Regions from separate parts of the Uliginosibacterium sediminicola genome, predicted to be linked through region 1. Evidence: riboswitches for the same ligand, from Rfam matches in the RefSeq annotation. Region 1 holds a riboswitch; the other holds the start of a gene.
The links. A riboswitch is a leader RNA that binds a small molecule or an ion and turns the genes downstream of it on or off. The one in region 1 is predicted to bind S-adenosylhomocysteine.

Region 1 (14,927 bases):
ATCGACCTGGTGGAACACCATATTGGCCGAGCAGTGCGGGCAGGCGCTGATCCAATTGCAGCTCGGGCAGGCGATCACCGGCGCGTAACCACGGCGGTTGAGGAAGACCAGGCTTTGCTCGCCGCGCTCCAGGCGCAGGCGCAGCGCATCGACCATTTGCGGTGACAGGCCCTGATCCAGCTTGAGCCGGCGCGTATCGATCAGGCGCACGCTCGGCGGCGCTTCGGCCACGGCGCGCTGGCTGAGGCTCAGCCGCGTGTAGCGCCCGCTGTCGGCGGCCAGCCAGCTCTCCAGCGCGGGCGTCGCCGAACCGAGCACCACCGGCACCGACTCCTGACGTGCGCGCCACACCGCCAGATCACGCGCCGAATAGCGCAGGCCTTCCTGCTGCTTGAACGAAGCGTCATGCTCCTCATCAACCACGATCAGGCCCAGGTTAGGCAAAGGCACGAAGACCGACAGCCGCGTGCCGAGCACGATGTCGACCTCCCCGCGCAGCGCCTGGACAAAGCCACGCGAGCGCGCACCGTCGGCCAGGCCGCTATGCAAGGCCACCAGACGTGCGCCGGGGAAACGCCCGGCCACGCGTTCGAGCAGCTGTGGCGTGAGGCCGATTTCCGGCACCAGCATCAGGGCCGCACGGCCCTGCAGCAGGCAGCGCGCAATCAGCTGCAGATAGACTTCGGTCTTGCCGCTGCCGGTAATGCCGTGCAGCAGGAAGCTCTCGAAACGACCCAGCGCTGCACCGATGCGCTCGATGGCCGCCGCCTGCTCGGCATTGGCCTGGAAACTGTCGACCGCCACGATATTGCTGCCCGGCGCCAGCACTTCGAGCCAGCCCTTGTTGCGCGCCTGGCGAATGCCCTCGCTGGCGGCGCCCGGCCGTGCATTGTCGAGCTGCTCCAGCAGCATCGCGCGGCGCATCGAGCCGGCGCTGCAGACCAGACTGACCGCCGCCAGCGCACGCGTCAGCTTGCTGGCCGCCGCCAAGGCCGCGCGGCCGGCGGCGGTGGCGGCAAGCAGGGGATCATCCTCACGTGGCAGGCGCACGGCGCGGCGCAAACCCGGCGGCAGCGCGGTAGCGATCACCTCGCCCAGCGGATGCTGGTAGTAGCGCGCGGCGAACTCGGCCATCGCCAGCCATTGCGCCGGCAACGGCGGCAGCTCCAGCAGCACTTCACGCACCGTGCGCAGTTTGTCGCGCGGCGGCGCATCGGCGGGATCGAGCGCAACGATCACCCCGGTTTTCTCGCCGGGGCCGAAAGGCACGCGCACGCACAGCCCCACCGCCAGCCCCTCATGCGCCTCGACCAGGTAGTCGAACAGGCGTGGTTTGGGCAGCGGCAAGGCGACACGGGCGATCCGCGCTGTGCTCATCAGCCGCCACCTTGAGCGCGCGCGCGTGCTGCGCAGCGGCGTCGCCGAAGCAAGCCTAGATGCATCATGTACTTGCGCGACATTGGTGAGGAGTCTGATGAGCTATCGCGCGCAAATGCATGTCCTTGCGTGATGCGGTTTCTTGTCCACACAGCCTGTGGACAAAATTGTGAGCAACCATCTATCGAAACTTTGTCTTGGTGCGCTTGCAATCGCCCGCCATTTCATGCTAAGGCCAAAATACATGCGCATTTTCATTTATAAACAAAGACTTGAATGTGAGTTTCAAACGCGTTACGGCAGACAGAGCGTTGTTGCGGCGCAGTACGATTTTGTGTGAATAAGTCAAGTAGGCGGAAGCGCAGGACAGGCCTTATTCATGACTTCGTCATGCCCAGAAAAGCCCTTGCAGCAAGGGCTTTTCCACCGTCACAAAGCTGCAATACGGGCAGCGGCGCCACTTCCCGCCCGAACACGGCTTACCCCAGGATCAGCGGGCTGACCCAGTCCTCGGCGGCCGGCTGCACCTCGCTGAAATCCTGCTCGGCGCGCAGGCTGCGGCTGTAGGCATGCACCGTGGACACCAGCACACTGACGTTGTCGTACGGCGCATGCTGGGAGATGCCGTGGCCCAGATTGAACACATGGCCATGATGCGGGCCGAAGGCGTCGAGCAAGGCGCGCACTTCGGCTTCGACCCCCGCCGCACTGCCCATCAGCACGCCCGGATCAAGATTGCCCTGCAAGCCGACACGGTGGCCAACGCGCGCACGCGCCAGCCCCAGATCGACGCTCCAGTCCAGGCCCAGCGCATCGCAGCCGGTCTGCGCCAGATCTTCGAGCCACTGGCCGCCGCCCTTGGTGAACAACACCAGCGGCACCAGTTCGCCCTCGTGGCTGCGCTTGAGGCCATCGACGATCTGCTGCATGTATTTGAGCGAGAACTCGCGATAGGCGCGCGTCGACAGCGCCCCGCCCCAGGTATCGAACAGCATCACGGCTTGCGCGCCGCTGTCGATCTGGGTGTTGAGGTAGGCCGTGACGGTCTGCGCATTGATGTCGAGGATGTGGTGCAGCAGCTCGGGGCGGCTGTACATCAGCGCTTTGACGTTGCGGAAGTCGTCCGAGCCGCCGCCTTCGATCATGTAGCACGCCAGGGTGAAGGGGCTGCCGGAGAAGCCGATCAGCGGCACCCGGTTATCGAGCGCCTTGCGGATCGCGCTGACGCCGTCGAACACATAGCTCAGCTTCTCCATCGGCGGTACGGCCAGCGCCTTGATCGCCTCTTCGCTGCGCAAGGGGCGCTCGAAGCGTGGCCCCTCGCCTTCGGCAAAATACAGACCGAGGCCCATCGCATCGGGCACGGTGAGGATGTCGGAGAAGAGGATCGCGGCGTCCAGCGGGAAGCGCTCGAGCGGCTGCAAAGTCACTTCGGTGGCGAAGTCCGGATTCTTGCAGAGGTCGAGAAAGCTGCCGGCGCGCGCGCGCGAAGCGCGGTATTCGGGCAGGTAACGGCCGGCCTGGCGCATCAGCCAGACGGGGGTGTAATCGGTCGGCTCACGCAGCAGGGCACGCAGCAGCGTGTCGTTGGTCGGACGGGTCATCGCTCAGTACCGGTACATCGGGAAGCTGCGGATTGTACCGCCCGCCGCCGCCCTCACGCTGGCTTTTCAGCGCCGCCATGACCTGCGGCGGCCAGCCCCTGCGGCAGCATTGTGGGCAACTCAGTCCAGCACGACACCGGCCTGCCGGAGCTGATCGACGATCTCGGCATGCAGCGGCACGCCGAGCGCTTCGTTGCGGGCGCAGTCCTGCCAACCGCGCTCGCCGGGGAACAGGAAAGCTTCGCGGAAGCTGGCTTCGGTTCGCAGATAGTCGAGGTAGCGCTCGACCTCGGCATGGAAATCCGGCGCACCGAAGGCTTCGATATTGAAGGCCAGGAAGAGCTTGCTGGCGTCGGTTTCAAGGCCCTTGGTGGCGCGCATCTCGCTGCAGAACAGGCCGCCCCCCAAGGCTGCGGTGAGAAATTCCATCATCAGCGCCAGACCGGCGCCCTTGTGTCCCCCCATCGGCGACACGGCACCAGACAGAATCGCGCGCGCATCGGTGCTCGGCTTACCCTCGGCATCGACGCCCCAGCCTTCGGGCAGGCTGCGCCCCTCGCGCAGCCAGGTAGTGACCTTGCCTACGGCCGCCTGGCTCATGGCCAGATCGAGCACCACCGGCGCGAGCCCTGCGGCACGCGGCACGCCGATGGCAATCGGGTTATTGCCGATCACCGCGCCTCGGGCGCCCCAGGCCGCCATGGTCTGGATTGCATTGGTGGTGCACAGGCCGATGCAGCCGGCTTGCGCGGCGCGCAAGGCATAGGCATGAGCACGCCCCCAATGCGTGGTGCGCTTGGCCAGGCAGACGCCCACGCCGAAGCGGCTGGCCCGCTCGACCGCCGCCTGCATCGCGGTCAGTGCGACGTAACGCCCTGGACCATTGTCGCCATCGAGCACACAGATGGCACCAAAATCACGCTCCCAGCGCAGCTCGGGGCGAGCATGGGCACGCCCCTCGTCAAAGCCGCGCAGCAGGGCTGGCAGCATGCGCACGCCGTGCGAGGGCACGCCGTGCAAGTCAGCCTCGGCCATGATCTGCGCCTCGATGTCGGCCAGCTCGGGAGCGAGCCCATGTGCCTGCATGGCGGTGCTGAGAGCCTCGACCAGTTGCGGATAGGGAATGCGGAAGTCCTGCTCAGAAGTCATAGATATGCTCGATGTGGATGCCCATGCCGTCGAGTTCGCGCAGGTTCTGCGCCAGATCACGAATCGGCACGCTGATGACGACGCGCTTTTCGCCGGGGCGGCTGAGCACGGGCTGTTCAAAGACGCTGACGGCACCCTCGCTGTCCGGCGCCCAGTCTGCAGGCACCAGAACCGACAGGAGCAGGCGCGTATCAGCGCCATTGCCGGCAATTTCGCTGAAGTTGGTTCCGCTGCGCGCCATCGCCACAGCCGGCGCGATGAAGCCGTGGTAACGCGGCAAGAGCAAGAGCTCGCCGCCCTCGCGCACGCTCTTGATGCGCTTGATCTCCGGCCAGCCGCCGACCAGCCGGTCCTGCCAGCGGTCGACAAACACCGCCGTCACCGGCTGCGCTGCGTCGTAAGTGGCGCGGGTGGCCTTGGCGATCAGCCAGGCATAGACCGCCTTGATGCCGTATTCGGTGCTCAGTGCGTACTTGCGTTCCCATTTGCGCAGGAGGTCATTGCCGCCGTAGCCGGTGTCACGCCACAGACTCTTGAGGCGGGCGAGAAAATCGAACTCGTACCAGGGGCGCTCACGGATGAAGTCGACGTAGTCCTGCGCAGTCTTGGCAGCAAAGCGTTCCTCGGCGGTCGGACCATGCTGGCGGCTGAGTTCGGCGAGGCGGCCGATGCTCAGCTCGTAGAGCGAGCGCAGGGCGTATTCGCAAGTCGTGCTGGTGGCGATCACGACGATCATCAGATGGTAGCCGGGGTTAAGCTGGCGCGGCCGGCTCGCCAGCTGGGCCTGGCTGACCCGCGCATAGCTGCGCCACAGCTGGCCGATATGCCCCCACCAGGGAAACTGGCTGGGCGGACGATCATCGGCCAGGTAACGCGCGTATTCGGCCGGGCTGTGCACCAGATACCACTCAGGGAAAGTCAGCCAGCTCTGCTCGGCGCTGCGCCAGTGTGCGGGCGGCGCCATCACGGCGGGCGCGCTGTCGGCAGGCAGGATCTGCGGCAGCGGCGCGGCGTAGGCGAACCGGGCAAAGCTCCAGCAGCACAGCAGGATCAGCAAGAGCGCGCGGCGCATGGCTAGACCCCGCGCTTGGTGAAGGACATCAGCACATTGCGCGTCGGGTCATGGTCTTGCAGCAGGCGCGCACCGGTATCGGTGAAACCGGCCGCATCGAGCCGCTGCACCCAGTCATTGACCGAACGGAAGTGGCGCGGCTCGTCGAGATTGCGCTCCCAGGAGACGCCAGTAGCGAGATTGAAGACGCTATGCGCCAGCGAGACGAAATCGCGCATCTCTGGCGTATCGACATCGTGCTCGCGCAGGATGAACAGCCCGCCCGGACGCAGCACGCGGTGGATGGACGCCAGGAAAGCCGCCAGATCAGGCGGATTGACGTGGTGCAGGCCGATGTAGCAGCTCACCAGATCGACACTGTTGTCGCGCAACAGCTTCTGGCCGAAAGGCGCGTAGCCATCGAGCGGCAGGAAACGGCCGATCTGCGCCAGACCGCCGCGCTCCATGATGTCGGCCAGCGAATTGCCGGGCGCCGTATCGCCGAGCAGGACCAGATCGCCGCGCACCCGCACATGGCGGCGCAGCGCGCTGATGTAACGCCCGGTGCTACCGATCTCGACATAGCCACTTAGACTGCGCCGCTCACCGAGCAAACGCAGGGTCTGCCGCGCCATCTCGCGCTTTTGCTTGCGCAGCGCTGGCAAGGCGAAGCGCAAATCGGCCAGGAAGGGGCGGATCTGCGGCAGTTGCTGCTGCACCTGGCGATAGATCGCCGCATCGTCATCGTGCTGGCGGCTGGCGGTGTGAATCAGCGCATGCAGGCGATCCTGCGGGAACAGGTGGAAGATGTTCTGCAGGAAGCGGTAGAAATCATCGCGCGCCGGCACGCTGCCGTAGACGCGCTGGAACTCCGACTCGGCCTCCTCGGGCTCCTCGTAAGCGCTCAGCGTCGGCGCGTAGTACTTGTCCCACAGCACATTACGCAAACGGTAGTGCGGATCGAGCTCGCGCTTGAGCGCAAACAGCTCGCGCGCGCGCGGATAAGCCTGATGGAACTGCTCCGGCGTGGCGTGCGGCTGGTACGGCAGGTAGTAGGTTCCGCCGGCTGCCAGCACTGCGTCGATCAGCTCGCGGGTCCACACCGCCACGCTGGCCTGCGCATGCGCCGCCGTGCTTTGCTTGTAGTAGAGCACCAGGGCAAAGGTCTCGCCGCGCGCCCAGGCGAGCAGGGAGCCGGGGTCGGACGCGGCATGGCGGATCGAGATGTTGAGCACATTGGCCTCGTGCCGTGCGAGGATTGCCGCCATCTTCGGCACGAACTCGTCGAGCCGGCGCTGCGGCACGAAGTACTCCTGCAGCACATAGGTCTTGCTGGCACGCGACGGCGGCTCCAGCTCGGCCACATCGTAACCGGCCTCAAAATTGCGCCAATGCACCGGGCGGCCGAAATACACCACCGGATCCACGAGGTGCTCGCGGCGCCACTTACCCAGCGGCGTCTCCGACACCGCCCAGAGGAAATAACGCTGCAGCGGATAGGCGCGGCGGAAGGGTTGCAGGCGGTGCGGCACGGTCACCGGGCGACGGGTTTCCGTCCAGGTCACCGCGCGGACGCGGCTATAGTGCGGCGGGTAGATGTCGGCATTGTGGAAGATCGCCCCCGGCGCACTGCGCACACTGCGGGCAAACCACTCGGCATACTTCTGCACACTCATGCTGACTTCGCGGCGCTCGACACGGCAGTTGTCCGCCAGCTCCAGCTCGGCCTCGGCGATCACGCCCACCGCACCGTAACCACCGATGGCGGCGTAGAACACCTGGGCATTGTGGCTCGGCGAAGCTTCCAGCAACTCGCCATCGGCCAGCACCAACAGGATCTTGCGCACCGACTGGATCAGCGGACCAAGGCCCATGTAGCGGCCGTGCGCATTGACCGACAGCGAACCGCCGACCGTGAAGTTGGCATAGGTCTGCATGATCTTGACCGACAGATCATGCGGATCGATGAATTTCTGGATGTCACACCAGCGGATGCCCGCCTGCACGCGGATCAGCTTTTCCTGCGGCGCGAAGAACAGCACCTGATTGAGCCCGCGCAGGTCCAGATGCAAGCTGCCGGGGCTGGTGGTCTGGCCGCCCATGCTGAAATGCCCACCGCCGACCGAGATCGGCAAACGCGTCTGGCGAATCGCTTCCTGCAGCTGCGCCAGCGTGAGCGGCCGCGACACCGACCACACCGGAACCGGATTGAGTCCGGTCACGTCATTGACCAGCACTTGAGTACTCATGAGTGGATATCGACCGTCAGATAATCAGCGTCACGCAGGCGCGCATCGGCGCCGAACTGGTTTTCGCCGGCTGATCCGGCGCGACAGCACAACAGGATCAACAACCACAGCGGGCCGGCAATCGGCAGCAGCACCCACAGCAGGCTGGCCAGCGATCGGCCCTGATCATGCAGCCGGCGCGCCAGCAAGACCAGCAGCGCCCAGGCCGTAAAAGGATAGAGCAGCCAGGTCAGCGTCTCGCTGCCCAGCGCTTCGATCAGCACGTAAAGCGCGGCAAACAGCAGCAAGACAAGCGGCAACAGCACATTGAAACAGCCACGCGAGAGACGCCCGGCCGGGGAAAGGTATCGCTGATAAAAGGACATCGACATGCGCGCTCCGCGTCTCGGTTTGTCGAAAGTGCTGTCATGCGGTAAGGATTGTGCCATTGCGCAGAATCTGCGCAAGCGCTTTCGCCGCCGCAGCCGCCGCACCGCGCTGCGCAAAATGCACTACCATCGCGAATCCCTGCCTCTGCCGACAGAAAAGTGCGCCTCCTTCGTCTTGCCCGCATCAGCCTGGTTGCCCTGCGCCACGGTCTGGATCAGATGATCCTCGACCGTACGGCGACTACCCGCGTGGGCGCTTGCCTGCGCCGCGTGCTGCCTGCACGCAGTTTCAGCGAAGCGCCGGAAGTCCGTTTGCGCCTGGCGCTCGAATCGCTCGGCCCGATCTTCGTCAAGTTCGGCCAGATGCTGTCGACCCGCCGCGACCTGCTCGCCCCGGCGCTCGCCGACGAGCTGGCCAAGCTGCAGGACCGCGTCCCGCCCTTCCCGACCGACCAAGCCCTGGCGCGCCTGGAGGCCGAATACGGCCGCACGGTCAATGAGGTGTTCGCCCGCTTCGACATGCAGCCGGTGGCATCGGCCTCGATTGCGCAGGTGCATTTCGGCGCGCTACCGGACGGTACCGAGGTCGCCATCAAGATCCTGCGCCCCGGCATCGAGAGCATCATCGCCAAGGATCTGGCCCTGCTCGACACCGCCGCCGCGCTGATCGAACGCCTGTGGGTCGACGGCCGCCGCCTCAAACCACGCGAAGTGGTCGCCGAATTCGCCAAGCATCTAGACGACGAGCTGGACCTGATGCGCGAAGCGGCCAACTGCTCGCAGCTGCGGCGCAACTTCAAGGACTCGACCCAGCTGCAAGTGCCCGAAGTGTATTGGGATTTTTGCGGCAAGTCGGTGATGGTGATGCAGCGCATGCACGGCATTCCGATCTCGCAGATCGACACCATGCGCGCACTCGGTGTCGATCTGGCCGCCCTGTCGCGCGCCGGTGTCGAAATCTTCTTCACGCAGGTGTTCCGCGACGGCTTCTTCCATGCCGACATGCATCCGGGCAACATCCTCGTCGCCACCGAAGGCGTGCGCCGGGGCCAGTACATCGCGCTGGACTTCGGCATCATGGGCACCCTCACCGACCGCGACAAGCAGTACCTGGCGCAGAACTTCCTCGCCTTCTTCAAGCGCGATTACAAGCGCGTCGCACAGGCGCACGTCGACGCCGGCTGGGTGCCGCCGGGCACGCGCGTCGATGAATTCGAGAGCGCCATCCGCGCCGTCTGTGAGCCGATCTTCGACAAGCCGCTCAAGGACATCTCTTTCGGCAAGACCCTGCTGCGCCTGTTCCAGACCGCGCGCCGCTTCCAGATGGAAGTGCAGCCGCAACTGGTGATGCTGCAAAAGACCTTGCTCAATATCGAAGGGCTCGGTCGCCAGCTCAATCCGGATCTGGACCTGTGGGCCACCGCCAAGCCCTTCCTCGAACGCTGGATGAGCGATCAGGTCGGGCCGCGCGCCCTGCTGCGCCACCTGCGTGATGAAGCGCCCAACTGGGCTGGCACCCTGCCCCAACTGCCGCGCCTGATGCATCAGGCCTTGCAGGACAACAGCACGGAACAGGCACGCCGCGCACTGGAGAACATGGGGCGGCGCATCGAAGCTCAGCAGAAAATGATCTATGCATGCGTGGCCACCCTGCTGCTGCTCTGCGGGCTTGTGCTGGCGCTGCTTTTGCGCTGACAGGGGCTCACTTTTAAGCGTTTTCCACAATGCATGTACGTCCGCGCTGTTTGATTTTCATCAAGTTACGCCGGACCGATTCCGCGTGAAATCGCTGCATGGGGGTTGTCCCCGTGACGCGGAGTAATTGAATGAAATACAAGCTGATCGCCGCTGCCCTTCTGGCAGCCTGCGCCACCCAGATCGCCAGTGCAGCGGGCGACTCGCCCTGGCTGGTACGTGCTCGCGCCATCTACCTGGCACCCGATAACCACGACACCACACCACTGAATCTGAACGTCAATGGCAAGTTCCTGCCTGAAGTCGACATCTCGTACTTCATCACCAAGAACATCGCCACTGAGCTGATCCTGACCTATCCGCAAAAGCACGACATCAAGGCCGGCAGCACCAAGATCGGCAGCCTCAAGCAATTGCCGCCGACACTCACCCTGCAATACCACTTCACGCCCGAATCTTCGTTCCGGCCGTACGTGGGCGCGGGCCTGAACTACACGCGCATTTCCAGCGTGAGCCTGCCGGACGGCTTCAGCATCGACAAGAACAGCTTCGGCTACGCGCTGCAAGCAGGTTTCGATGTCGCGCTGACCAAGCAGACCTCGCTGAACTTCGACGTCAAGAAGGTCAAAATCGCGACCGATGTGAAGGCCAATGGCAACAAGGTCGGCACCCTGCATGTCGATCCGCTGCTGTTCGGCATCGGCTTCGGCTACCGCTTCTAAGCCGGCACAGAAAAGCAAAAAGCCCTCGTCGCTGCGCAGCCAGCGACGAGGGCTTTTTCTTTGTGGTGGCGCTTACTTCGACTGCAGGCGTTCAATCAATGCCGTGGTGAGATTGGCCTGGTTGAGCGTATAGAAATGCAGGCTTGGCGCACCGCCGGCCAGCAGACGCTCGCACAGCTGACTGACCACATCAAGCCCGAACGCACGGATGCTTTCGGCATCATCACCATAAGCCTCGAAGCGGCGGCGCATCCATTGCGGAATTTCCGCACCACAGCTCTCGGAAAAGCGCGCCAGCTTGCTGAAACTGGCAATCGGCATGATGCCCGGCACGATGGGAATGTCGACACCGGCAGCGCGCACTTCGTCGACAAAGCGGAAGTAGGCATCCGCATTGTAGAAATACTGCGTGATCGCTGAATTGGCGCCGGCACGCACCTTGGTGAGGAAGGCCTGCAGATCGCTGGCTGCGCTGCGCGCCTGCGGATGTACCTCGGGATAGGCGGCGACCTCGATGCGGAACTCATCGCCCGACTCGCGCCGGATGAAGGCCACCAGTTCGCTGGCATAACGGAATTCGCCGGGATCGGCCATCCCCGAAGGCAAGTCACCACGCAGCGCGACAATGCGCTTGGCACCAACTTCGCGAAACTCGGCCAGATGTTCGCGGATGCTCGCTTCGGTGGCGCCGATGCACGACAGATGCGGTGCGGCATCCAGCCCTGCAGCACGGATCTCGCGCACGATCTGCAGCGTGCGGTCACGCGTCGAACCGCCGGCGCCATAGGTCACGGAGAAGAACTCCGGGCCCAGTGCAGCGAGCTGGTCACGCACGCCACGCAGCTTGACGAGGCCTTCGGGCGTCGCCGTCGGAAAGAACTCGACGCTAAATTGCAGCGCGGAGTGAGGAGTGGGGAGTGGGGAGTTCATCGTAGCGTGTCCATCATTTCGTGAGCCGAAATGAAATTCGGAGAAGGAAAGGACGGGCAAGGCAGCCGTACAGCACTGCTTCCCCGCCCCTCGCTCAGTCAATCAATAGCGATAATGATCGGCCTTGTACGGACCTTCGATCGGCACGCCGATGTAGGCCGCCTGGTCCGGACGCAGCGTGCTCAGCTGCACGTTGAGCGTCTTCAGCTGCAGACGGGCGACCTTTTCATCAAGATGCTTGGGCAGGGTGTACACGCCCACCGGATACTCCGCCGTCTTGGTGAACAGCTCGATCTGCGCGATGGTCTGGTTGGCGAAGCTGGAGCTCATCACATAGCTGGGGTGGCCGGTGGCGCAGCCCAGATTCACCAGGCGACCCTTGGCCAGCAGGATGATGCGCTTGCCGTCGGGGAAGATCACGTGGTCGACCTGCGGCTTGATCTCTTCCCACTGGTACTTTTCCAGCGAAGCGACATCGATCTCGTTGTCGAAGTGACCGATGTTGCAGACGATGGCATTGTTCTTCATCGCCACCAGATGCTCGTGGGTGATGACGTGGAAATTGCCGGTGGTGGTGACGAAGATGTCAGCCTTGTCGGCGGCATACTCCATGGTCACCACGCGGTAACCTTCCATGGCCGCTTGCAGGGCACAGATCGGGTCGATCTCGGTGACCCAGACCTGGGCGGACAGCGCGCGCAGCGCCTGCGCCGAGCCCTTGCCCACGTCGCCATAGCCACACACCACGGCAACCTTGCCGGCAATCATCACATCGGTGGCGCGCTTGATGCCGTCGACCAGGGATTCACGGCAGCCATAGAGATTGTCGAACTTGGACTTGGTGACCGAGTCATTGACGTTGATCGCCGGGAACTTGAGGTCGCCACGCTGATGCATCTGATACAAACGATGCACGCCGGTGGTGGTCTCTTCGGTCACGCCCTTGATCTGTGCCAGACGCGTCGAGTACCAGCTCGCGTCCTGCCCCAGCTTGGCCTTGATCGCGGCAAAGAGAATCGTCTCTTCTTCCGACTTCGGATCGGCCAGCACCGACAGATCTTTCTCGGCCTTGGCGCCCAGATGCAGCAGCAAGGTTGCATCGCCGCCATCATCGAGAATCATGTTCGAGTAGCCGCCATCGGCCCACTCGAAAATGCGGTGCGTGTAATCCCAGTACTCGGTGAGCGACTCGCCCTTGACCGCGAACACCGGAATGCCGGCCGCCGCAATCGCCGCCGCCGCATGGTCCTGCGTCGAGAAAATGTTGCACGAGGCCCAGCGTACTTCAGCGCCGAGCGCAGTGAGCGTCTCGATCAGCACGGCGGTCTGGATCGTCATGTGCAGACTGCCGGTGATGCGCGCGCCCTTGAGCGGCTGCGTGCTCGCGAACTCTTCGCGAATGGCCATCAGGCCCGGCATTTCGGTTTCAGCGATGAGGATCTCTTTGCGGCCCCAGTCGGCGAGCTTGAGATCGGCAATGACGTAATCGGAAAAATTTTCAGCCACGGTGTTCTCCTTGAACAGTGTGGCCGGGAGGGAGGGGAGCTTGCGATGCGGCTCACCTGAGGAAGTGCCAGCGCGGGCCAGCGATTCCGTCCCCGTGCCCGGCACGGTTTGACAGGTGAGCGCAGTTGAAACAGCCTGGACAGGGCCAGGTTCCGAGCCTGGGAGGGTGGATTGCGTCTCCGCCTTCTCGCAGCGCTCCTCGGAAGAAATCGGATTATAGCCGCCTCAAGTGATCCTTGCCATCTCTCCCAGCCACAGCGCATCGAGGTCGGGGAAGTTCCACTTCGCAGGATCTTCGCGCCCGGCAATGCCGTCGCGACAGCTTTTCTCGGACAGATCGACAATCACCGGGATGATGCGGGCATTGCTGCGCGTCGAGAAGAAAGCCAGCACGATGGGCGCCAGCAAGGACGTGCCGGACTGCTCGATCACCACGGCAATGCGCCCGGACTTCAAACGCAGCAGGGAACCGATGGGGTAGATGCCGAGGCTGCGCACGAAAGCGTGGAAGATGTCTTCATCGAAATGCCCTTTGCACCACTCGGTCATCTTGCGCAGCGATTCGGCCGGACACCAACCCTTTTTGTAGGGCCGGTTGGAGGTAATCGCGTCATACACATCGCAGACCGCGCCCATGCGCGCAAACAAGCTGATCTGCGCGGCCGGCAAGTGATGCGGGTAGCCGCTGCCATCCATTTTTTCATGGTGGTGGAGGCAGACATCGAGGGTGACTTCGCTCACCCCCTGCGCCTCGCGCAAAGCCTGCCAGCCTTCCAGCGGATGACGGCGCACCACATCGAACTCGGCATCCGTCAGCCGCCCTGGCTTGTTGAGGATTTCCGGCGGAATCCACATCTTGCCCAGATCATGTAGCAAGCCGGCCATGCCAGCCTCACGCGTCTGCTGGGCGTCCTGCCCGAGCTGGCGCGACAAGGCCACCATCAGCGCGCAGACCGCCACCGAATGCATGTAGGTGTAGTTGTCCTTGGTCTTCAGGCGCGCCAGGCTGATCAGGGCGCCGGGATTACGCATCACCGAATTGGAGATTTCCTCCACCAGCGGCAAGGCATCCGCCGTGTCCAGCGCCTTGCCCATGCGTGCTTCGCTGAACATCGACTGCACGGCATCCTTGGCCTTGCGACAGATGCGCGAAGCGCGCTGCAATTCCTCCGCCATCGAGCACGGCGCCGGCACGGCCGGACTCTCTGCCAACTCAAGCAACTCGACTTCTACTGCCCGCTCGACACTCGCCAGATCTTCGTCGGGCGGGGTCTCATCGGCCGCCACATCCAGGCCTTTGGCCGTATCGATCCAGACCTCGCGGATTGCGCTATTGCGCAGACTGTCCAGCTCCTGCTGCGAAGAGAGCAGGAACGCGCTGCGCCAGAACGGATGATCCATCCAGGAACCACAAAGTTCATGAAGAAACATTCCAACACGGAGCTGATCACAACGAACGCGCTTGAGCATGACTGAAAGGAGCGGCCTGCGGCCACCCGGACGACGCGAAGGAAGCCAAGAATGCTGCAGTTTACGCAAGCCAAGCGGCCACCCAAGACCGGAAAGGACGAGAAAAAGGGCCGCTTACGCGACCCTTTTCAGCTTATTTTGGTTGGAACCGACAAAAGCCTATCCAAGCGCACTCACACGCTGAAGATCCGGGCCGCTCACGCAGCCCTCATTCAGCTCATTTTGGGTCGCGCTGGCTGCGCCAGCACTCCCCGAAGCACGGACGCCTCGGGGCTTGCGCCCCGGGCCTCTTCGCTTCGCTCAGAGACCGGCGTCAGCGCGCAGCGCTGCCCACTCGCTCTGCTCGTGACGAGGGCCGCTCTCGCGGCCCTCATTCAGCTCATTTTGGGTCGCGCTGGCTACGCCAGCACTCCCCGAAGCACGGACGCCTCGGGGCTTACGCCCCGGGCCTCTTCGCTTCGCTCAGAGACCGGCGTCAGCGCGCAGCGCTGCCCACTCGCTCTGCTCGTGACGAGGGCCGCTCTCGCGGCCCTCATTCAGCTCATTTTGGGTCGCGCTGGCTACGCCAGCACTCCCCGAAGCACGGACGCCTCGGGGCTTACGCCCCGGGCCTCTTCGCTTCGCTCAGAGACCGGCGTCAGCGCGCAGCGCTGCCGCCTTGTCCGTGCTTTCCCAGGTGAACTCCGGTTCGTCGCGGCCGAAGTGGCCGTAGGCGGCGGTCTTGGAGTAGATCGGGCGCAGCAGGTTGAGGGACTGGATGATGCCCTTGGGGCGCAGGTCGAAATGCTGTTCGATCAGGGCGACGA
Region 2 (14,927 bases), on a different contig from region 1:
AAACTCGAATATCAACTCCGTCGTCATTTTGTCCTGGCCCAAGCTCCACCTTGTAACCGATTCGATGAAAATACTCAGCAATGAGCTCTTCAAATCTACGCCAGTGCATTTCATATAGTTGAGCGACATTTGCGGCGAGGTAGTCGATAAATCTCTGGTCAATGAATTCGCCATGGTTTGCCTTGTTGGATGGCCGTTCGTACAAACCATCCAGTGGAATTACATCATCCCACTGGACGTATCTTTCGGATGTGTAGGGGCTTAGTTCATTGATTCGCTGATGCATGTCAAAAATCTCCATCATCGCTAAGCCGCCTTGTGGGCCAAGTTTCTTTCTCGCGGCTTCGATAATGGGAAAAGGATCAATGGGGCCGACGTTGTCCAGTCTGGAGAATAGGCTCTGCGTTTGTATCTTTGTCAGGGTGGTAACAAACTGCTCCCCATGTTTTTGCTTTAGCTGATCTAGCAAGTCATAAAGGTCAAATATTCCGTTGTGCCTCGTATCGGTATGCCCAATTCTTTCGAGCAGGGTGAAGAATAGATTTTCATATTCCTCAGCACGGACGCGAACCATCCGCTCTTCAGACTCGAGCACGATATCGGGATACCTCGTCCCTTCGAGGAGATCGCATAGATTACGAAGAGAGGCGGCAATACCGGCCTTGTATCCAACAAGCTCGTGTAAACAGTCGGCTAATCTTCCCGCTGGAAACCAGATTGCACCCATAAGTGACCTCGAAAGGATTACGTGCTCCAGATGTTCCGGTCTTGTGGAACGCTAGTTGTTCCGTCGTATTGTCCCACCAAGCCTACATTAGCCGCCTGTTCGCATAGCGCCTAGGCGGAACTCCTTGGAGGGGCCGCCGAGATGGTTGGCACTCGCCTCCCAATTACTAAACACGGCTGAGCACTACCATTGCATCAATGTACGCGTGAAGTCGCCTTCTGGTGGCTGGCGCAGTCTCCGGAGTAGTTTAGCCCTACGACTATCCGCACCCGATGTAAAACGGGCCGCAATCGCGGCCCGTTTCATTCCTCCTGCGAAGACATCACAACAACGGCGCCAACCACCGCTTGGCCTCACCTTCACTGAACCCCGCGCGCTGCGCCCAATCCTTCATCTGGTCGTCCGCAATCTTGCTCACGGCGAAGTACTGCGCCTCGGGGTGGGCGAGGTAGAAGCCTGACACGGCCGCTGCCGGGTTCATGGCGAAGGTTTCGGTGAGTTCCAGACCAATCGCTTCGGTCGGGTTGATCAGCTTGAACAGCTCGCCCTTGGCCGTGTGGTCCTGGCACCTTAAAGCTGCTGATCCGCAAGGCTCTTGATGCGCGCTTGCAGGTCTGCGGCCGGGTAGAACTCATAGGCATTGCCGCGCTTGCTCTTGATGAGCAGGCCGAGGGATTCGAGGTCGAGCAGGTCGGCGCGTGCAGTTTGATACACCACACCGTGCGTGTTCTGGTGCGCGTCGATGCGAATGGCATCTTGGGGGTGCTTGAGGGCGCTGGTCAGGATGGCGATCTGGCGATGATTCAGGCGGAAGCGCAAAAACGGTGTTTCTCGCGCAAGCATGTTTTCGGTGGCCTGCCGTTCAGCGGTTTTGAGCGCGATGTATTCGTGCAGCGCTGCAATCGCGCGGCGGATGGTGCTGAGCTGGTGGATCAGGAAGTAGGTGGTGTCGCCGTGATCGGTTTCGGTGTGCAGGTAGGCGCGCACGTAGCGGGCCGGCGCTTTCTTGATGATGTGCGAGATGGAGACGAACTCCATCAGCCAGTAGCCGCTGCGGGCCATGGCCCAGTAGAACAACGCACGTGCGGTGCGGCCATTGCCGTCCACGAAGGGGTGGTCGTAGCCGATCATGAAGTGCAGCAGGATCGCGCGCAGCACGGGATGCACGAACGGGGTGCTGTGTTCGCTTGCGTTGGCGAATGCGCATAGCGTTTCGAGGCGCTGCGGCAGCTCACTGAAGCCTGGCGGGGTATGCAGTATGTCGCCATTGCGCTGGTCGACGACTTCAACATCGTTACTGCTCCGCAGGCGACCTGCGTCGTCGGGGTTGTCGAGCGTGTCGACGGTGAGGATACGGTGCAGTTCGAGGATGTGCTGCGGTGTGATGGGCTCGTTGCGTAGTTCGCGCAGATGTTCCATCGCGTGATAGTTGTTGAAGATCATCTGCTCGCTGTGGTCGCGGGGCGCTCGTCCTTCGCGCAACATGGCTGCCGCGACCTTGCGCGTGGTGGCCGCGCCTTCGAGTTGGCTGGACGTGATGGCTTCCTCGATCAGCGAGGCGAGTAGATAGCGCTGCTTGTTCTCATGGATCGGCGCGCCTTCCGGTGCGCGGATCTGGCCTGCTGCATCGCGGTCGATGTGATGCAGGTCGATCAGGACGGGCTGTGGCGTGGCGAAGCGGAAGGGGCGCCCGAGTTTGTCGTTGAGCGGGAGTTCGCACAGCAGGGGGAGGCGGCCCAGGCAGGTCGCGCCCCACCATTGTTCATGGTCGAGGCCTTCCGGGGGGGAGCGATAGCGCAGTTCCTCCTGATGGAGATAGCGGCCGGCCGGCAAGGGATTCGCGTGCTGGGCAAGCAGTCCCAGGGTTTCGGGCTTGCTGAGCAGCGCTTCAAACGAAGGGGTGATGCGGGGAATGCGCATGCCGGTTTCTACTAATCATGATATTGATTAGTAGAAATTAGCACGGCCCTTCTAGTGAAGTCTACTAATCTGAACTAAAAATAGTAAACGCTACAAGTGGCCTAAAGCAAAGGCGCCAGCCAACGCTTCGCCTCCGCCTCACTGAACCCCGCGCGCTGAGCCCAGTCCTTCATCTGGTCGTCCGCAATCTTGCTCACGGCGAAGTAGTGCGCTTCGGGGTGGGCGAGGTAGAAGCCTGAAACGGCCGCCGCCGGATTCATGGCGAAGGTTTCGGTGAGTTCCAGGCCGATGGCTTCCGTCGGGTTGATCAGCTTGAACAGCTCGCCCTTGGCGGTGTGATCCGGGCAGGCCGGGTAGCCGGGGGCGGGGCGAATGCCCTGGTATTTCTCGGCGATCATTTCGTCGTTGCTCAGTGCTTCGTCGGGCGCGTAAGCCCAGTATTCCTTGCGCACGCGCTGGTGCAGCCATTCGGCGGCGGCTTCGGCGAAGCGGTCGGCGATGGCCTTGAGCATGATGGCGTGGTAATCGTCGTGCTGCGCTTCGTATTCGGCGACGCGCTTCTCCAGGTTACGGCCGGCGCTCACGGCGAAGGCGCCGATCCAGTCGGGCGTGCCGCTGTCGGCATCCGCAATGAAGTCGCTGAGGCAGTAGTTGGGTTTGCCTGCGGGGCGCTCGTGTTGCTGGCGCAAGCCGTGCCATTGCGCGACGACTTCGCCGCGTGATTCGTCACCATAGATGAGCACCGTGTCGTTCTGCGCCGCAGCGGGGAAGAGGCCGAAGACGGCGTGCACTTCGATCCAGCGCTGATCAATCGCCGTCTTGAGCATCTTCTGCGCGTCCTTGAAGACATTGGTCGCGGTCTCGCCGACGACCTTATCCGTGAGGATCGCGGGGTAGGGGCCGGCGAGGTCCCAGGTCTGGAAGAAGGGGCCCCAGTCGATGTACTCGGCGAGCGTAGCGAGGTCGATATTGCGCAGGCGCTGGATGCCGGGGCGCGAGGGTTTCGCGGGAACGTAACTCGCGTCGGCATTCCACTTGAACTTGTTGGCGCGTGCTGCTTCCAGGCTGACGAGCTTCACGCCGGCCTTGGCTGCGTGCTGCTGGCGCACCTTCTCGTAGTCGGCTGCGATCTCGGCGACGAAGCTGGCTCGGCCGTCGATGCTGAGCAAGCTGGTGACCACGCCTACGGCGCGCGAGGCGTCGGGCACGTACACAATCGGCTGCTCGTAGTGCGGCGCGATCTTGATTGCGGTGTGGGCACGGCTGGTGGTGGCGCCACCGATCAGCAGCGGAATGTCGAAGCCCTGGCGCTGCATTTCGCTGGCGACAAAGCTCATCTCTTCGAGCGAGGGCGTGATCAGGCCGGACAGGCCGATGACCTGTGCGCCGTGTTCCTTGGCGGCGTGCAAAATCTTCTCGGTCGGCACCATCACGCCGAGGTCGATGACTTCGTAGCCATTGCAGCTCAAGACCACGCCGACGATGTTCTTGCCGATGTCATGCACGTCGCCCTTCACCGTGGCCATGATGATCTTGCCCTTGCCGGCGGCGCCGGTGCGCTTCTTCTCTTCCTCGATATAGGGGATCAGATGCGCGACGGCGGATTTCATGACGCGGGCGGATTTCACCACCTGCGGCAGGAACATCTTGCCCGCGCCGAACAGATCGCCGACCACGGCCATGCCGGCCATCAGCGGGCCTTCGATGACGGCCAGCGGCGGCTTGCCCTCACTCAGCAGCTTGGCGCGGACTTCCTCGGTGTCTTCGACGACGAATTGCGTGATGCCTTTGACCAGCGCGTGCGACAAGCGTTCTTCGACCGGCCATTCGCGCCAGGCAAGATCCTGCACGTTTTCCTTGGCTTGTCCCTTCACGGTTTGCGCGAACTCGACAAGGCGTTCGCCTGCTTCGGGATGACGATTCAATACAACGTCTTCGACCTTCTCGCGCAGCACCGGGTCGAGGTCGTCATACACGCCGAGCTGACCGGCGTTGACGATGCCCATGCTGAGGCCCGCCTTGATGGCGTGGTAGAGGAAGACGGTGTGAATCGCCTCGCGCACCGGGTCGTTGCCACGGAAGCTGAAGCTCACGTTGGACACACCGCCGCTGGTTTTGGCGTAGGGCAGGTTGGTGTGAATCCAGCGCACGGCTTCGATGAAGTCGACGGCGTAGTTGTTGTGCTCTTCGATGCCGGTGGCGATGGCGAAGATGTTGGCGTCGAAGATGATGTCTTCCGGCGGGAAGCCAATCGTCATCAGCAGATCGTAGGCGCGCTGGCAGATCTCGATCTTGCGCTGGTAGGTGTCGGCCTGGCCCTTCTCGTCGAAGGCCATCACCACCGCTGCCGCGCCGTAGCGCATGCACAGCTTAGCGTGATGCAGGAAGGCGGCTTCGCCTTCCTTCATCGAGATGGAATTGACGATGCCCTTACCCTGAATGCACTGCAGGCCGACTTCGATCACCTCCCATTTGGAGGAGTCGATCATGATCGGCACCTTGCTGATGTCCGGCTCGGAGGCGATGAGCTTCAAGAAGCGCTCCATCGCTGCCTTCGAATCGAGCATGGCTTCGTCCATGTTGATGTCGATGACCTGGGCGCCGTTCTCGACCTGCTGGCGCGCGACGGCGAGTGCGTCGTCGAAGCGGCCTTCGAGAATCATGCGCGCGAAGGCCTTGGAGCCGGTGACATTGTTGCGCTCGCCGACGTTCACAAACAGGCTGTCCTTGCCGATCGTGAAGGACTCCAGGCCGGAGAGGCGCTGGCGCACTTCGATGTCGGGGATCACGCGTGGCTTGATGTTCGCCACGACATCAGCCACCGCCTTGATGTGCGCGGGCGTGGTGCCGCAGCAGCCGCCGACGATATTGAGGAAGCCAGACTCGGCCCACTCCTTGATGTCGCCCGCGAGCTGCTCGGGCGTTTCGTCGTAGCCGGTGGGGGCGAGCGGATTCGGCAGGCCGGCGTTCGGGTGGGCCGAGATGTAGGTGTTGGCGACGCCGGAAATCTCGGCGACGTACTGGCGCAGTTCCTTGGCGCCCAGCGCGCAGTTGAGGCCGAAGCTGATCGGCTTGGCGTGAGCCAGCGAGTTCCAGAAAGCGGTGGCGGTCTGACCGGACAAGGTGCGGCCCGAAGCATCGGTGATGGTGCCGGAGATCATGATCGGAAGCCGACGGCCGAGGTCCTCGAACAGCTTCTGCACCGCATACACGGCGACCTTGGCGTTGAGCGTGTCGAACACCGTCTCGATCAGCAAGAGATCCGCGCCGCCTTCCATCAGGCCCTTGGCGGACTGGTAGTAGTCCTCGGCCAGCGCTTCAAAACTGATGTTGCGGAAGCCGGGGTCGTTGACGTCCGGCGAGATCGACAGGGTGCGCGAGGTCGGGCCGATGACGCCAGCGCAAAAGCGCGGCTTGGCCGGGTTTTTCGCGGTGTATTCATCACAGATCTCACGCACGAGCCTGGCACCCGCGACGTTGAGTTCGTAGGCAACTTCTTCGAGACCGTATTCGGCTTGCGAGACGCGCGTGGCGTTGAAGGTGTTGGTTTCGATGATGTCTGCGCCTGCGTCGAGGTAGGCGCGGTGCACTTCGCCGATGACCTCGGGTTTGGTGAGCAGGAGCAGGTCGTTATTGCCCTTGAGGTCGCGCGGGAAGTCCGCAAAGCGTGTGCCGCGATAGTCCGCCTCGCCGAGCTTGTACTGCTGGATCATGGTGCCCATGCCGCCGTCGAGGACGAGGATGCGTTCGGCGAGGAGCTGCTTGAGTTCTGTCGTGCGGTCGGCTTGCATGGGTATCTCCGGGCGTTGCATTCAGCGCTCAGGCAGACCGGCAAGGGTGTGGGGCCACAGGTGGCGTATGACAGGCTCACCGGCAATCCACACATGATCTGCATGAAGCGGTGAGCGCCGTTGAATCAGGCCGTCGCACAGCTTGGTGCGGCGGGGTCCGAGCCTGGGGTGGGGCCGCATGATCGATCGGCCTGCCTCGCAGCGCTCCTCGGACAGATGCGCATTCTACCTTTGCAGGCCTGGCGATGCCAGTTTTTGCAGCACCCGTGGGTGCCGCGTGCATACAGTTGGTGCTGGATCAAGAGTGGGCGCCGCAAATTGCGCGATGCTGCGGTGATCGACGTTCTGTTCATGCCGCAATTTCTGTAACATCCCTCTGCAGGTTTCAGCTCGGGGGCACGCAGGAGCTAGGCGGGTCTATCCGGACTTCAATTGTGTGTTGCGGAGGTGTTCATGAAGAAAACCATTATTGCTTTATCCGTACTGGCGATGGGCGCGGCGCAGGCCGAAGACCTGATCGTCAAGATTGGTAGTTCGGCGCCGCTCACCGGTGCTCAGGCGCATCTGGGCAAGGACACCGAAAACGGTGTGCGTCTGGCGATCGAGGACTACAACGCCAAAGGCGTGACGATTGCTGGCAAGAAAGTGAAGTTCGAGCTGGTCGGTGAAGACGACCAGGCTGACCCCAAGCAAGGCACTGCTGTCGCGCAACGCCTCGTTGATGCAGGCGTGAAGGGCGTTGTCGGGCACATGAATTCCGGCACCACGATTCCCGCTTCGCGCATTTACAACCAGGCCGGCATCGTCATGATCTCGCCCTCGGCTACCAATCCAGCACTGACCCAGCAAGGTTTCGAGAACGTCTTCCGCGTCATGGCGCATGACGGCAAGCAAGGCCCGGCGGCCGCCAAGTTCGCGCTCAGCAAGCTGGGCAAGAAGGTCGCCGTGATCGACGACCGCTCGGCCTACGGCCAGGGGCTCGCCGATGAGTTCGACAAGGCCGTCAAGGCTGGCGGTGGCACGGTGACGACGCGTGAATTCACGACCGACAAGGCAACCGACTTCCTGACCATTCTCACCAAGGTCAAGGCGCAGAACCCCGAGGTCATTTTCTTCGGCGGCATGGACCCGCAAGGCGGGCCGATGGCCAAGCAGATCAAGCAGCTGGGCATCAAGGCCACCTTCCTGATGGGGGACGGTGGGTGTACGCCCGAGCTGATCAAGCTCGCGGGCGATTCGATCACCGAAGGCAGTGCTTACTGCACCCAGCCTGGCGTGCCGCTGGATCAGATGACCCAGTTCCGTACGCGCTTCAAGAAGCGCTTTGATGCCGAGGTGCAGGCTTACTCGCCCTACGCCTACGATGCCGCTTCGGCGATCATCGAATCGATGAAGGCGGCAGGCTCGGTGGAGCCGGCCAAGTATTTGCCGGCGCTCAAGAAAATCCAGTTCAAGGGCGTCACCAGCACCATCAAGTTCGATGAGAAGGGCGATCTGAAGGACGGCGTGGTCACCGTCTACACGCTCAAGGCAGGCAAGTGGGAGCCGCTCAAGTAAGCGGTTTCAACGAGGGAAATGGCGCGGCATTGGTCGCGCCATTTTTTTGAGAGCAGCTTTCATCCACCCTTATTTTTCCGGGCTCGCTTCTTGCGAGTAGCCAAGCATGGAAACCCTACTGCAGCAAATCATCAACGGGCTGGTCGTCGGCAGCATGTATGCCCTGGTCGCACTGGGCTACACGATGGTCTACGGCATTCTTGGCTTGATCAATTTTGCACACGGCGATGTGCTCATGGTCGGTGCCTTGATTGCACTCCAGGCGATCAGCTTTGCCCAGCACACCTGGCCGAATCTCGGTGCGCTACCGACCCTCGCCTTCGGCATGGCGGTGTCGATTCCGGCGGCGATGCTTGTGGGCTATGTGATGGAGCGCGCCGCTTATCGACGCCTGCGCAATGCGCCGCGCCTGGCGCCGCTGATCACCGCCATCGGCGTCTCCTTCCTGCTGCAGACCGCGGCGATGATCATCTGGGGCCGCAATTACTACAGCTTCCCGCAGCTGATCTCGACGACGCCGCTGCAGCTGATCGACGGGGTGTTCATCACGCCGGTGCAGATCGTCATCGTGATCTCTTCCGGCCTGCTGATGCTGGCCCTCACTCTGTTGGTGAACAAGACGCGTATCGGCCGCGCCATGCGCGCCACGGCCGAGAATCACCGCATCGCGGCGCTGATGGGCGTCAATGCGAACGGCATTATCGCGCTGACCTTCGTGATCGGCTCGGCCCTGGCCGCCGTCGCCGGGGTGATGATCGCCTCCAACTACGGCATCGCGCACAGCACCATGGGCACCATTCCCGGTCTCAAGGCCTTCACTGCGGCGGTGCTCGGCGGCATCGGCAACCTGGCCGGCGCCATGCTTGGCGGCATCGTGCTGGGGCTGGTGGAGTCGATTGGCGCCGGCTACATCGAGCAGTTCAGTTTCGGCTTCTTCAATTCGAGCTACCAGGACATCTTCGCCTTTGTGATCCTGGGCGCGGTGCTGATCTTCCGCCCCACGGGACTGCTCGGCGAGCGTGTTGCGGATCGCGCCTGAGCGGGCGCACAGGGGACTTAAAAAAAGAAAATCATGAACGATCTAGCCAGTCTGATTCCTTACTTCAATACGCGTCATCCGGCGCTGGCGCGTTACATCGTGCTCGCCCTGATCCTGGCCGCGCCGCTGCTGGCCATCTCGGTCGGGCCTGCCTGGGTGCGCATCCTCGACTTTGCGCTGCTCTACGTGATGCTCGCCATCGGCCTCAACCTGGTGGTCGGTTTCGCCGGTCTGCTCGACATGGGTTACATCGCCTTCTACGCGGTGGGTGCCTACACCTGGGCCTTCCTCGCCAGTCCGCACTTCGGCCTGCATCTGCCGTTCTGGATCGTCCTGCCGGCAGGGGCGGCCTTTGCCGCGCTGGCCGGGGTGATTCTCGGCTTTCCGGTCTTGCGCCTGCGTGGTGATTACCTCGCCATCGTCACCCTGGGTTTCGGCGAGATCGTGCGCATCTTCATGAACAATCTGAACCACCCGATCAACATCACCAACGGGCCGCAGGGCATCAACATGCTCGACTCCCTGGTGATCTTCGGCTTCGATGTCTCCAAACGCATCCGCATCGGTGAGGATTTCTCGATCCATCCCTTGCTGGTCTATTACTACGTCTTCCTCTGCTTCGTCGTGCTCTCGGTGCTGCTGGTGCAGCGCTTGCAGGTGTCGCGCATCGGGCGTGCCTGGGCGGCGATTCGTGATGACGATCTGGCGGCCAAGGCGGTCGGCATCAATCTGCGCAACCTCAAACTGATGGCTTTTGCCATGGGCGCAACCTTTGGCGGCGTGGCAGGTGGCCTGTTCGGTGCGTTCCAGGGCTTCGTCAGCCCCGAGAGTTTCTCGCTGATGGAGTCGATCACCGTGCTGGCGATGGTGGTGTTCGGCGGCATGGGCAATATCGCCGGGGTGATCGTCGGCGCCCTGGTGCTTTCGTGGTTGCCCGAGGCGCTGCGCAGCTATGCCATCCCGATGCAGAGTGCGCTGTTCGGCAAGGTGCTGCTCGACCCCGAAATCCTGCGCATGCTGGTGCATGCGATGGCGCTGATCCTGATGATGATGTTGCGGCCCGCCGGCCTGATCCCTGCGCATTCGCGCTATTCGCGGCCGGAGTTGCTGGGGGTAAAAGCAGCTGAGTCGGACGTAAAGTCGGGAGGTGCCGCATGATCAAGCTGCTTGAAGCCCGTGGCATCAACAAGCGCTTTGGCGGCTTGCAGGCGCTCTCCGATGTGTCGCTGTCGATCAACAAGGGTGAGGTCTATGGCTTGATCGGTCCGAATGGTGCCGGCAAGACGACCTTTTTCAATGTGCTCAGCGGCGCCTATGTGCCGGACGCCGGCGAGTTCGTGTTTGGCGGCTCCGAACTTCCCTTTGGCGTGCCGCACGAGATCGTCGAGCGTGGCATCGCGCGCACCTTCCAGAACATCCGTCTGTTCCGCGAGCTGACGGCGCTGGAGAACGTGATGGTCGGCCATCACACGCGCACGCATGCCGGACTGTTCGGCATCCTCATGCAGAGCAAGCATGTGCGTGAAGAGGAGCGTGTGGTCACCGAGCGCGCCTATGAATGGCTCAAGTACGTCGGCATCGAGCGCTTTGCCAACACCGTGTCGAAGAATCTTTCCTACGGTGATCAGCGCCGCCTCGAAATTGCCCGCGCACTGGCCACCGAACCGCAACTGCTGGCGCTCGACGAACCGGCTGCCGGCATGAATGCGACCGAAACGGCGCAGCTGCGCAAGCTGATCGAAACCATCCGCCACGATGGTGTGACGGTGCTGCTCATCGAGCACGACGTCAAGCTCGTGATGGGCTTGTGCGACCGTGTCGCGGTACTGAATTTTGGACAATTGCTGATCGAGGATGTACCGGCCGTGGTGCAGCGTGACCCCGCCGTGATCGAGGCTTATCTGGGAGCAGGAACACATGCCTGATCACACCACTTCACCCCTGCTGCGCCTGTCGAATCTGCGTGTCTCGTACGGGCAGATCGAGGCCGTCAAAGGCATTGATCTGGAGCTGCACAGCGGCGAGCTGGTCTCGCTGATCGGCGCCAACGGTGCCGGCAAGACCACCACCCTCAATGCCATCGCCGGCATCCTGCCGATTGCCGAGGGCGAGCTGCTCTACGCGGGCGAGCGCATCAACAGCGTGCCGCCGCATCTGCGTGTCGTACGCGGCCTGGCCCTGGTGCCGGAAGGGCGGGGCATCTTCACGCGGCTGACGGTCGAAGAAAATCTGCGCATGGGCGCTTACATCCGCAGCGACAAGGCGGGCATCGAGGCCGATATGCAACACGTGTTCGAGATGCTGCCGCGCGTCAAGGAGCGCCTGCATCAGGTTGCCGGGACGCTGTCGGGCGGCGAGCAGCAGATGCTGGCGATTGGTCGCGCCTTGCTTTCGCGCCCCAAGCTGCTGCTGCTCGACGAGCCCTCGATGGGTCTGGCGCCGCTGTTCGTCGAGAAGATTTTCGAGGTCGTGCAATCGGTCGTGCGCGAAGGCGTGACCGTTTTGCTGGTCGAGCAGAACGCTAATCTGGCGCTGAAGTTTTCGCAGCGTGCCTATGTCATGGATGGCGGCCTGATCACGCTCTCCGGCACGGGCGAAGCGCTGCTGCATGACCCCAAAGTACGCAGCGCCTATCTGGGCGAAGCGGCTTGAGTAATCTGAGAAACGCTGAAGAAACGGAATCTGCCGCATGACTGAACACCTGCCTTCACACCAGCTGGCGATGACCGTGCTGATGACGCCTGATATGGCGAATTTCTCCGGCAATGTGCACGGCGGCGCCATCCTCAAGCTGCTCGACCAGGTGGCTTATGCCTGCGCCAGTCGCTACGCCGGGCGCTATGTGGTGACCCTGTCGGTGGATCAGGTGACGTTCCGCCAGCCGATCCACGTCGGCGAGCTGGTGACCTTCCTGGCCTCGATCAACTACACCGGCAATACCTCGATGGAAGTCGGCATCAAGGTGATTACCGAGAACATCCAGAGCCGTGTCGTACGCCATGCCAATAGCTGCTTCTTCACGATGGTGGCGGTCGACGAACAGGGCAAGGCGACCAAGGTGCCGCCGCTTACGCCCGTGACGCCCGACGAATGCCGCCGTGCCGAAGCCGCGCAGATGCGCCGCCAGCTGCGCCAGGAACTTGAACGTCGCCACCGCGAAATCAATAGCAGCGCCGCGTCAGCCTAGCGCCGCCTGCGCGGCAGGGAAGGCTGGCGAATAGCCTGGGAATCAAAGGGCCGCCGGATAAAGCTATGCAACAGCTTTTCCGGCGGCCCTGTCACGTGGGCTGTGCGAATGTTCGCCCGGTATGCGCTGAGGCCGGCTTACAGCACCTGTTCGCCATGCTGGGCGACATCCAGTCCGACTTGTTCGTCCCCTTGATCGACCCGCAGCCCCATGATCAGATCGATCAGCTTGAGGATCACCCAGCTGACGACGAAGGAATACACCAGGGTTGCGCCCACGCCCAGCAGCTGCACCTGCAGGCTGCCCTCGACGCCGCCGATCTGTTTGTCTGCGAAGACTCCGGTCAGCACGGCACCGACGGCGCCGCCGATACAATGCACACCGAACACGTCGAGTGAATCGTCATAGCCGAACATGCGCTTGAGTTTGGTCGAGGCCAGGCAGCAGGCCACGCTGCCGAGCGCGCCGATGATCAGCGCTGCCGTCGGGTCGACGAAGCCGGAGGCCGGCGTGATGGTCACCAGACCCGCTACGGCGCCGGTGGCCATGCCCAGCACGGTCGGCTTGCGATTGAGTATCCATTCGACCAGCATCCAGCTCAGGGCGGCCGATGCGGTGGCCAGCTGGGTCGCCAGCATGGCCATGCCCGCGCGCCCGTCGGCGGCGACGGCAGAGCCGGCGTTGAAGCCGAACCAGCCGACCCACAGCAGGGCGGCGCCGGTGATGGTCAGGCCCAGGTTGTGCGGCGCCATCGATTCGCGCCCATAGCCCAGGCGCGGCCCCATGACAATGACACAGGCCAGCGCGGCGATGCCGGCATTGACGTGCACCACCGTACCGCCGGCAAAATCGAGCATGCCCATGGTGGCCAGCCAGCCCGAGGGCTCCCACATCCAGTGGGCCACTGGCGCGTAGACCAGCACCGACCACAGCAGCATGAACCACAGCATCGCTGAGAACTTCATGCGTTCGGCAAAGGCGCCGCAGATCAGCGCCGGGGTGATGATGGCGAAGGTCAGCTGGTACATCGCGTACACCGACTCGGGGATATTTGGCGCCAGATGCGAGACCGACAGACGCCCGGCATCCTTGATGAAGACCAGGCCATCCATCATCACGCGGGTGTAGCCGCCCAGGTACGGGCCGCTGCCCGGCGTGAAGCTCAGGCTGTAGCCGCAGGCCCACCACAGCACGGTGACCAGGCAGGTGATGGCGAGGCTTTGCATCATCGTTGCCAACACATTCTTCTTGCGCACCATGCCGGCGTAGAACAGTGCCAGACCGGGAATCGTCATCAGCAGGACGAGGGCCGTGGCGCAGAGCATCCAGGCCGTGTCGCCGGTATTGATGCGCTCCTTGTTCACGGTGCCTGGCGCGCTGAGCGTTTCGGGGTCGGGCAGGGCTGGTGTCGCCGCCGCGGTGTCGGGCGCGCTGGCCGCCGGTGCGGCGGAGAGTTCGACCTGATCCGCGCCGCTGCCACCGGCCTCCATGGCATTGACGACCAGATTGACGCGCGGCTCTTTGATGCCGGCTGCGCTGAGGCTGTTGCGGATGCTGGCGGCGCGCAGCTGTGCCAGGTTGAGGCTGTCGCTGCCATTGTCGGCGGCATAGCTGAACATGCTGACTTCGGCGCTCGGCGTTTGCGCCAGATAGACCGCGAGGCTGCTCAGCGTGCTCATCGCTTCGAGCGTCAGCTCGGCTTTGCCACTCTCGAAGTTGATGCGGGATACGGGAAAACTGGCGGCCGATGCGATGCCGCTGAGAGCGGCGCACATCAGCACGAACAAGCGGATCAATCTGAGCATCACTATCCTCGTTTGCAAGAAGCCATCCCCGGAGCGCGCGCGCTGAATTGGGGCGGGGTGTTCAAGCAACAAGCAAGCCACGCTCAGGTTTGACGGGAGTGTGCTGTTTTGCCCGGATTTATTGGCTTGCCCTGGCGGACAAGGTGCAGCGGGTGCGTGCCATGCACGCGGCCGGTGCCCGCTGCCTTGAGGGCTTAGCTCTTTTTGACCGGGCGCTTCCAGCCGGGCAGGGTGACCTGGCGTGCGCGTGACAGGGTCAATTCCTTCTCGGGCGCATTGCGCGAGATGGTCGAACCGGCTGCGATAAAGGCGCCCTCGCCAATGCTGACTGGCGCAATCAGTTGCGAATCCGAGCCGATGAAGGCCTGGTCGCCGATGAGGGTGCGGTGCTTGTTGACGCCGTCATAATTGGCGGTGATCACGCCGGCGCCGATATTGACCTCGCGGCCGACCTCGGCATCACCGACATAGGCCAGATGGCCAGCCTTGGTGCCGTCGCCCAGGTGGCTGTTCTTGATCTCCACGAAATTGCCGACATGCACATCCTGACCCAGCTGGGTGCCGGGGCGCAGGCGGGCGAAGGGGCCGATGCTGCAATGCGTGTCGACCTGCGCGCCGTCGAGGTGGCAGAAGGGCGAGAGCTGGGTGCCGGCGGCGATGCTGACATTGCGCAGCACGCAGTAGGCGCCGATGCGCACGCCTTCGCCCAGTTCGACCGTGCCTTCGAAAATGCAACCGACATCGATCTCGACATCGTTGGCGCAGCGCAGCTCGCCGCGCACGTCGATGCGCGCCGGGTCGATCAGGGTCACGCCACCTTCGAGCAATCGATTGGCGATGTTGCGCTGGTGGATGCGTTCCAGCTCGGCAAGCTGCTGCTTGTTGTTGACGCCCAGCGTCT

Region 2: another riboswitch for S-adenosylhomocysteine. It lies ahead of metH (methionine synthase); the one in region 1 lies ahead of ahcY (adenosylhomocysteinase).

Annotation. Positions count from the first base shown of each region.
Region 1 covers NZ_JBDIVE010000003.1:283,915-298,841, reverse strand. Annotated here, with positions in the region: gene ABDB84_RS08315 (primosomal protein N') at 1-1,377, opposite strand, end outside; gene hemE (uroporphyrinogen decarboxylase) at 1,857-2,981, opposite strand; gene ABDB84_RS08305 (Ldh family oxidoreductase) at 3,102-4,130, opposite strand; gene ABDB84_RS08300 (hypothetical protein) at 4,120-5,202, opposite strand; gene ABDB84_RS08295 (FAD-binding protein) at 5,205-7,430, opposite strand; gene ABDB84_RS08290 (DUF805 domain-containing protein) at 7,427-7,801, opposite strand; gene ubiB (ubiquinone biosynthesis regulatory protein kinase UbiB) at 7,958-9,493, shown strand; gene ABDB84_RS08280 (OmpW/AlkL family protein) at 9,625-10,215, shown strand; gene metF (methylenetetrahydrofolate reductase [NAD(P)H]) at 10,288-11,145, opposite strand; gene ahcY (adenosylhomocysteinase) at 11,248-12,651, opposite strand; S-adenosyl-L-homocysteine riboswitch at 12,762-12,858, opposite strand; gene ABDB84_RS08265 (cyclic di-GMP phosphodiesterase) at 12,877-14,121, opposite strand; gene metK (methionine adenosyltransferase) at 14,746-14,927, opposite strand, start outside.
Region 2 covers NZ_JBDIVE010000001.1:180,579-195,505, reverse strand. Annotated here, with positions in the region: gene ABDB84_RS00940 (restriction endonuclease) at 1-727, opposite strand, end outside; partial or broken gene ABDB84_RS00935 (vitamin B12 dependent-methionine synthase activation domain-containing protein) at 1,050-1,295, opposite strand; gene ABDB84_RS00930 (Fic family protein) at 1,298-2,647, opposite strand; gene metH (methionine synthase) at 2,749-6,438, opposite strand; S-adenosyl-L-homocysteine riboswitch at 6,544-6,654, opposite strand; gene ABDB84_RS00920 (branched-chain amino acid ABC transporter substrate-binding protein) at 6,892-7,995, shown strand; gene ABDB84_RS00915 (branched-chain amino acid ABC transporter permease) at 8,102-9,034, shown strand; gene ABDB84_RS00910 (ABC transporter permease subunit) at 9,068-10,192, shown strand; gene ABDB84_RS00905 (ABC transporter ATP-binding protein) at 10,189-10,959, shown strand; gene ABDB84_RS00900 (ABC transporter ATP-binding protein) at 10,952-11,686, shown strand; gene ABDB84_RS00895 (acyl-CoA thioesterase) at 11,724-12,221, shown strand; gene amt (ammonium transporter) at 12,359-14,026, opposite strand; gene glmU (bifunctional UDP-N-acetylglucosamine diphosphorylase/glucosamine-1-phosphate N-acetyltransferase GlmU) at 14,221-14,927, opposite strand, start outside.